3 regions of the Lysinibacillus sp. CD3-6 genome follow, and region 2 is predicted to be linked to each of the others. Evidence: riboswitches for the same ligand, from Rfam matches in the RefSeq annotation. Region 2 holds a riboswitch; each other region holds the start of a gene.
The links. A riboswitch is a leader RNA that binds a small molecule or an ion and turns the genes downstream of it on or off. The one in region 2 is predicted to bind cobalamin.
Positions count from the first base shown of each region.

Region 1: linked by a shared signal. The riboswitch ahead of FH508_RS22135 (hypothetical protein) and the one ahead of FH508_RS14485 (energy-coupling factor ABC transporter permease) in region 2 are both predicted to bind cobalamin.
Region 3: linked by a shared signal. The riboswitch ahead of FH508_RS12385 (ABC transporter substrate-binding protein) and the one ahead of FH508_RS14485 (energy-coupling factor ABC transporter permease) in region 2 are both predicted to bind cobalamin.

Region 1 covers NZ_CP085880.1:4,478,073-4,480,342, forward strand. The annotation lists gene FH508_RS22130 (ABC transporter substrate-binding protein) at 1-415, opposite strand, end outside; gene FH508_RS22135 (hypothetical protein) at 417-959, opposite strand; cobalamin riboswitch at 1,112-1,323, opposite strand; gene FH508_RS22140 (glutathione peroxidase) at 1,478-2,023, opposite strand; gene FH508_RS22145 (hypothetical protein) at 2,256-2,270, opposite strand, start outside.
Region 2 covers NZ_CP085880.1:2,915,017-2,917,286, forward strand. The annotation lists gene FH508_RS14480 ((2Fe-2S) ferredoxin domain-containing protein) at 1-266, opposite strand, end outside; cobalamin riboswitch at 403-583, opposite strand; cobalamin riboswitch at 840-1,024, shown strand; gene FH508_RS14485 (energy-coupling factor ABC transporter permease) at 1,165-1,911, shown strand; gene FH508_RS14490 (energy-coupling factor ABC transporter substrate-binding protein) at 1,913-2,185, shown strand; gene cbiQ (cobalt ECF transporter T component CbiQ) at 2,189-2,270, shown strand, end outside.
Region 3 covers NZ_CP085880.1:2,549,086-2,551,355, forward strand. The annotation lists gene FH508_RS12380 (precorrin-3B methylase) at 1-71, opposite strand, end outside; gene FH508_RS12385 (ABC transporter substrate-binding protein) at 125-1,108, opposite strand; cobalamin riboswitch at 1,336-1,522, opposite strand; gene FH508_RS12390 (elongation factor G) at 1,703-2,270, shown strand, end outside.

The DNA of each region.
Region 1 (2,270 bases), 1.6 Mb from region 2:
CTTTTAGCGCATCAAGTGTTTCGGCATTGCCTGTTGAATAAGCAATTACGACATCTGGCTTTAAAGCCACAATTCGCTCAGTGTTAAATGTCACAGAGTCTGAAACACGTTCAATATCTTTTGCTTCTTCTGGGTACGTATCATATTCAGTTGCCCCAATAACTTTATCTCCAACGCCTAGTGCAAATAAGATTTCTGTATTACTTGGTTGTAGTGACACAATCGTTTTTGGTACTGCATCAAATGCTACTTCGACATCGCGATCATCTGTCACTTTATAGCCTGTTTGCTCAGCTTGTTGTCCTTCTTTAGATGATGTATCGTCCTTTTTGGCTTCATCTGCTGTACCGCACCCTGCCAATACAAGTGCTAACATTAATATTGTAATCCATTGGAAATTAATTAGTTTCTTCACTTTACACATTCTCCTTCTTCTTCTTCATAGGGTATGATTTGCTTATAAACGGTATTTCAGCAATACCAGCTTGCTGATTCATGTATACAGCCATTACAAAAAATACATTCGCTAATAATCCTAAGTAATCGAAAAGAATTGCTGGTACTTCTCTTTCCTCAGAAACTTTATGTAGAACACGGTATGATTTTTTTGCCTCACTACGACATAAATGAAGCGCTGTTGCAGCCCCCGTTCCTTGTGGTAAAACAAAGTTCTGTATTTCTTCCTTTACATGCCCCACATAAAAATCATAGCGATCACTAAGCCATACTAAATCTTCTTCCGTTACTGCTAATTTGCCACGTACTGAGCCATTTACATGGTAGGCCATTGGCAAAATCGTCAATAAATCTGTCGCTACAACCTCAACTGCTTCTGCTTTTACAGCCGTTAATGCTACACCGACATGAGTTGTTAAACTATCCGTACGAATCTCAAAATCTACAGTAGATATTTTTTCACGCATGAATGGGTAGCAAGAATAACGAGCATCTTTTTTCATAACTAGTCCCTTCTTTCTTTCATGAACAGATTTTGCTTTATAGGTGCATAAAAAAACGCCGCTCCCTAGGAACGACGAAAATAGCATATATAGTGCCGCCCATGCGACATCGCTTATGTATTTGCCGTATATCCTCCTAGCTTCCGAAGAGTTTTTATACATTAAATAAAGGTCGGTCTCCTGGCTCGTACAGTTCGCTACCACTAATCAGTTGCGATATCATAAAACCTTCCCATCTTAGGACTTCCCCTTTTCGACAGTGGCATTTTTTATGATTCTTGTACTTACAGTTGCGGAAACAGCTTCGGTTTTACACCGAATTCCCGATTATGCTAAAGTTAGCACCATTATTCTGCAAGAATTATTCACTTGATTAGCAGTTTATCATATATTGATTTGAAAAAATAGTTGTGAGATTGTGGAATATTCGAAAATATATATACAAAACTTAGCACTATTTCTACATAGTGATTAGCTATTTGTTATTCCAGCCTAAAAATTCTGATTAAAATGGCTAGCTATAAAATTTTTTCAATAGCTTGCTCAATATCTAATTGTGAATCTGTTGGTTCAAAGCGCTCGACTGTATTTCCTTGATTATCTACTAAAAATTTTGTAAAGTTCCAACGAATGTTACGTCCATCTAAAAAGCTAGGTGCAATTTGGATAATAGCTTCAGCTAACATCTTTTCCTGCATATTCGCCTTACCGAATTCACGAAAATCTACTTCGTGCTTTAAATAATTGAATAATGGATGTGTCTCTTCTCCATTAACTTGAACTAGTTCAAAAATCGGGAAAGTTACCCCGTAGTTAAGCTGACAAAGTTGAGTTGTCTCAACTCCATCTTCTGGGTTCTGCTGTCCAAACTGATTACACGGGAAACCTAAAACAATGAAATTTCCCTTGCCATATTTATTATACATTTTTTGCAAATCTTCAAATTGATATGTAAAATCACATTGATTGGCGGTATTAACGATTAACATTGTCTTTCCTCGATACGTCTCCATTGATAAAATTTCACCGTTTGGCTTTTTCACTAAATAATTATAAATCCCCATTTTCTCGACCCTTTCTAATTTACAATATTTATACTGTTACTATGCTATATACTGTTGCAGATTTACTTGTTTCCTCTTTATGGATAGTTTCTGGCTCTCACTTATACGATAGCTTACGTCAGTATATAAGACCTATCAAAAACTGAATCCATCCTCCTATTTTTATTATAATCAATAACTTTTCTTTCTTCAAAACAACACGCTTGGGCATAAAAATAGCCATCTCGCTATTTTAACGGATGGCGGT
Region 2 (2,270 bases):
TCGTTTAAATCTTTTACAAGCGTTCTACCATGCTCTACTGTTGGCACACGATACCAATTTCCCTGTGGATACGCGATTACAACACATGCATCTTTGCATCTGCCATTACAACGCGTTCTTGTTGTATGTATTTCCTTATCGAGTGCTAATTTCTCTATTTCATCTCGTATGGCCAACGTAATTTCCTCAGCCTCTTTTTTCATGCAACTACTACCATTACAAATAAAAAGATGTGTTTTCATGCCCTCTAAGTTCCAAGTTGTCATTGCTGTTCTCCCCTCATTGACTTTTAGGAAAAAGAAAAAACCTTTACTCAACATCGAAGAGTAAAGGTTTTATAGAAGCCAAAATAAAAACGAATATACACGTATCCGCTCTCGCTTCACTTCTCCCTCCGAAAAGTTTGCATATCATCAACTAAGCAGGTTTCCTGACTTAAGCTTCCTCTTACTTTCGCGCCTTCCCAAGTTTCCAGTGGCATTGCGATTTCATCAGCTATTACAGTAGCGGGGGCTGTATCGGATTTACACCGATTTCCCTATTATCTCGAAGTATATCGAGCACTTAATGATGGATTTATATTTAAATTTTGAAATGAAATGTTAATAAAACGAATATAAAACTGTTTCTATCATAGCCTATTATTTTTACTCTTTTCAACATTTCTTTTTTATTTATTAGATTTTTAATAAAATTTCAACAAATATTCCGTTAAAATTGATTGATTCTCTCTTGTATTTATCTGAATTTTCTAGAATGTAATTCTATTAAAAAATCTTTTTACAAAAAAAGAATAGCTTATGATTGGAAAAACATGTTACACTTCTTCGTGAAAACTCACAATTTCATCTTTTTTCGGTGCGAAGTGTATACATTTCGCTTAAAAGGGAAGCCGGTTTAAGTCCGGCGCGGTCCCGCCACTGTATGAGGGAATTTTATAGAAAATGTCACTGTCCAAAGGACGGGAAGGCCTATAAAATGTTGATCTTAAGCCAGGAGACCTGCCGAAAAAATCGTGATCGTTTCAACCTACGAGGATAGGTGTGCGGCTTAGCAAATGACCATTAGTATTTGCTTTTTCAGCTATGCACTTTTCCTAGACGGAGAAGTGCTTTTTTTATTGCGCATCCTACATTCGAAAATGACTGTGAAGGAGGAATGGTTTTGAAATTTTCTTTTTGGAAACTTAGTTATTTCTTACTAGCTTTTTTACTAGTACCAAATCGAGCGTTTGCCATGCATATCATGGAAGGGTTTTTGCCGATTGAATGGGCGATTTTTTGGTGGGTCGTTTCGATTCCATTTATTATTTTAGGATTACGTTCTATTCGTAAAACAATTGATGAAAATCCTGAAACAAAAATGATATTAGGCTTATCAGGTGCGTTTGCATTCGTTTTATCAGCACTGAAAATCCCATCAGTAACAGGAAGCTGCTCACATCCTACTGGTGTTGGTCTTGGTACGGTTCTTTTCGGGCCATTAGCAATGAGCGTAATCGGAACAATCGTTTTATTATTTCAATCTTTACTTTTAGCGCATGGTGGTATTACTACTTTAGGTGCGAATGCTTTCTCAATGGCGATTGTAGGTCCAATTATTGCGTATTATGTCTTTAAAGGTTCTCAAAAAATTGGTCTTTCATTTTCTATCGCTGTCTTTTTTGCCGCGATGCTTGGGGACTTAGGTACTTACGTTGTCACTTCAGTTCAATTAGCACTAGCTTTCCCTTCTGAAGTAGGGGGCTTTATGGCTTCATTCACAAAATTTGCAGGGATTTTTGCTTTAACACAAATTCCTCTCGCAATTAGTGAAGGGATTTTAACTGTTATCGTCATGAATTTCTTAAAAAAATACAATGTGAGCGAATTAAAGGCTCTTCGTGTTTTCTCAGCAAAGGAGGCACATTAGGATGAAGAAAAATTTACTGCTACTAGCTGTCGTTGTACTTTTAGCAATCATCCCCCTTTTCGTACAAAAGGGTGCAGAATTTGGTGGTGCTGACGGAGAAGCAGAAGCTGCAATCGGTGAAATTAATGCAGAGTATGAACCATGGTTTGAAAGCTTATGGGAGCCACCAAGCGGTGAAATTGAAAGCTTATTATTCGTATTACAGGCTGCGATTGGTGCTGGCTTTATCGGCTATTTTGTAGGCTATATGCGCGGCAAGCATAAGGAAGGTTAAACAATGTTACTCATTGATAAATATGCTTATATGAATAAACTAGCGACTGTTCATCCGTTAGAAAAAATGACGTTTTCCTTAGGGT
Region 3 (2,270 bases), 370 kb from region 2:
GTAAAGTTTCCATTAACATTTAGTTTTTCAAATGTGCGATCTGGTATATTCGAATGAAATGCATTCATCATTTGTGCTCCTTATGAAAAAGAGCTAGCAAATAGCTAGCTCTTTTGATTGTTATTTAAAAGTTTTCAGGATAAAAACCTTTTGCTAAAATTTCAATAGCTTCTGCAGCCCGAACCCCTTCTGAAGCGGCTGAAAGTGGTAAAATGACAAAGCGCTCATTTTTCACAGCATTTGTTTCTTTTAATGCTGGGTCACTTTTCAGGAATTTAATTTTGTCTTCAGCAGTTTGGGAACCATAATCAATTACGACAATCACTTCAGGATTGCGTTCAACAGTTTCTTCTTTCGAAACTGTTGTCCAGCCCGATTCGACATCGCCAAAAATGTTTTTACCGCCCGCTACTGTGACAAGTTCATCCATAAAGTTTTGAGCCGCTGTAAAAACTTCCTTATCCCCACTATCGTAAACTAAAACACGTAATTCTTTATCCTCTTCTGGTAACTTTGCACGTACAGCATCAACATCATTTGTCATCTGATTAATCAATGCTTCACCGCGCTCTTCCACACGGAAGATTTTTGCAATATTACGGATATCCGTAAAAATATCGTCTAATGTTGGTTTTGTAATACTTGAAGAAGTATGTAAATAGGTGTGAATACCAAGTGCCTCTAATTCTTCTGGTGTACCAACACCCTTTTCACTAAAACCACTTTTCCACCCAGCGTATAAAAAATCTGCTTCACTATCAATGACTTGTTCCTTTGTTGGGTATTGCTCAGCTATAACGGGTACTTTATCGTAAGCTGCTTGTAAAGGTTCATAAATTTTATCATCTAAATAGGCAGTACCCACCATTGAATCTTCTAAGCCTAGTGCTAGCATAATTTCTGTGACGTGTTGATTTAAGCTAATCGCTTTTTTCGGTGCATCTTTATAAACTTGCGTCGTCTCATTATTTTCAATGGTTACTTCTTTTGCTCCTGTTTGTGCTGGTTCAATATTTTCACTTTGTGAATCATTTTTTGCACTACATGCCCCTAAAATACTTAATAGCGCAATGGCAAGAACTAACCACATGCCTTTCCATTTCTTCATGTTTGTTTCTCCTTTAGTTTGTAATTTTTCATTATATAGTTAGAAATCAAAGACTTCTTAGCTACTGATCACGGCTTATTCTTGACTTTTCTTAATATAAATTGAAAACTCAACATGCTACTATTCTTCAAAAAGACACAAAAAAAAACCCTCTTGTTTCCAAGAGGGCGACATAGTGAAAAAACAATGGTTAATGAACCAATCACTATTCCCATCCTCGTGGTATTAAGTAAAAAATACATATTGGCAGGTATCCTGGCTTAGGTTCAACATTTATACGTCTTCCCATAGTTAAACTACAGTGACTGTTGTATAAACTCCCCATTTACAGTTGCGGGACAGCATCGGATTTACACCGATTTCCCTTTTAAGCAAATGGCAAAAACCATTTGCACCAATATATAGCAGTATTAAGTTATAAAAATAGCCTAGCAGAACTAATTTTTGTTTTCAATCACACAAAAAAATCCATAACTAATAATTATGAATTATTTACTACTATTTTAACATGAACGAGCACTATTAAACACGAAATGTTTTTTAGCTGAATCTGTTACAATGAGCGTATAGGAAAAATAGAAATGAGGATTTTTTATGTATAAAACGATTGGTGTGCTCGCACATGTCGATGCAGGAAAAACAACCTTTTGTGAACAACTACTCTTCCACACGAATAGTATTCAAACGCGCGGAAGAGTCGATCATCAAGATACTTTTTTGGATAATCATTCAATCGAGCAAGCTCGTGGCATTACCATCTTTGCCGAACAAGGGAGGATGGAAATTGGAAGTGATATCTATACGTTAATAGATACGCCTGGGCATGTCGACTTTTCACCTGAAATGGAACGTGCAATTCGTGTAATGGATTACGCTATCATTATCGTAAGCGCTGTAGAAGGTGTACAAGGTCATACTGAAACAGTGTGGCAATTGCTACGCCAATATAACGTACCAACCTTCTTCTTTATAAATAAGATAGATCGTGATGGTGCTGATGTGGGTGCCGTTGTGCGACAGCTTCAAAAAGAATGTTCGGAGCATGTACTTTTAATAAACGATCCATTGTGTGCAGATTACGTACCAAACCACATTGCTGAGTGGCTAGCTGAGCGTGATGAACAACTACTCGATGCCTTTTTGACAGAAACTCTCGATGCGC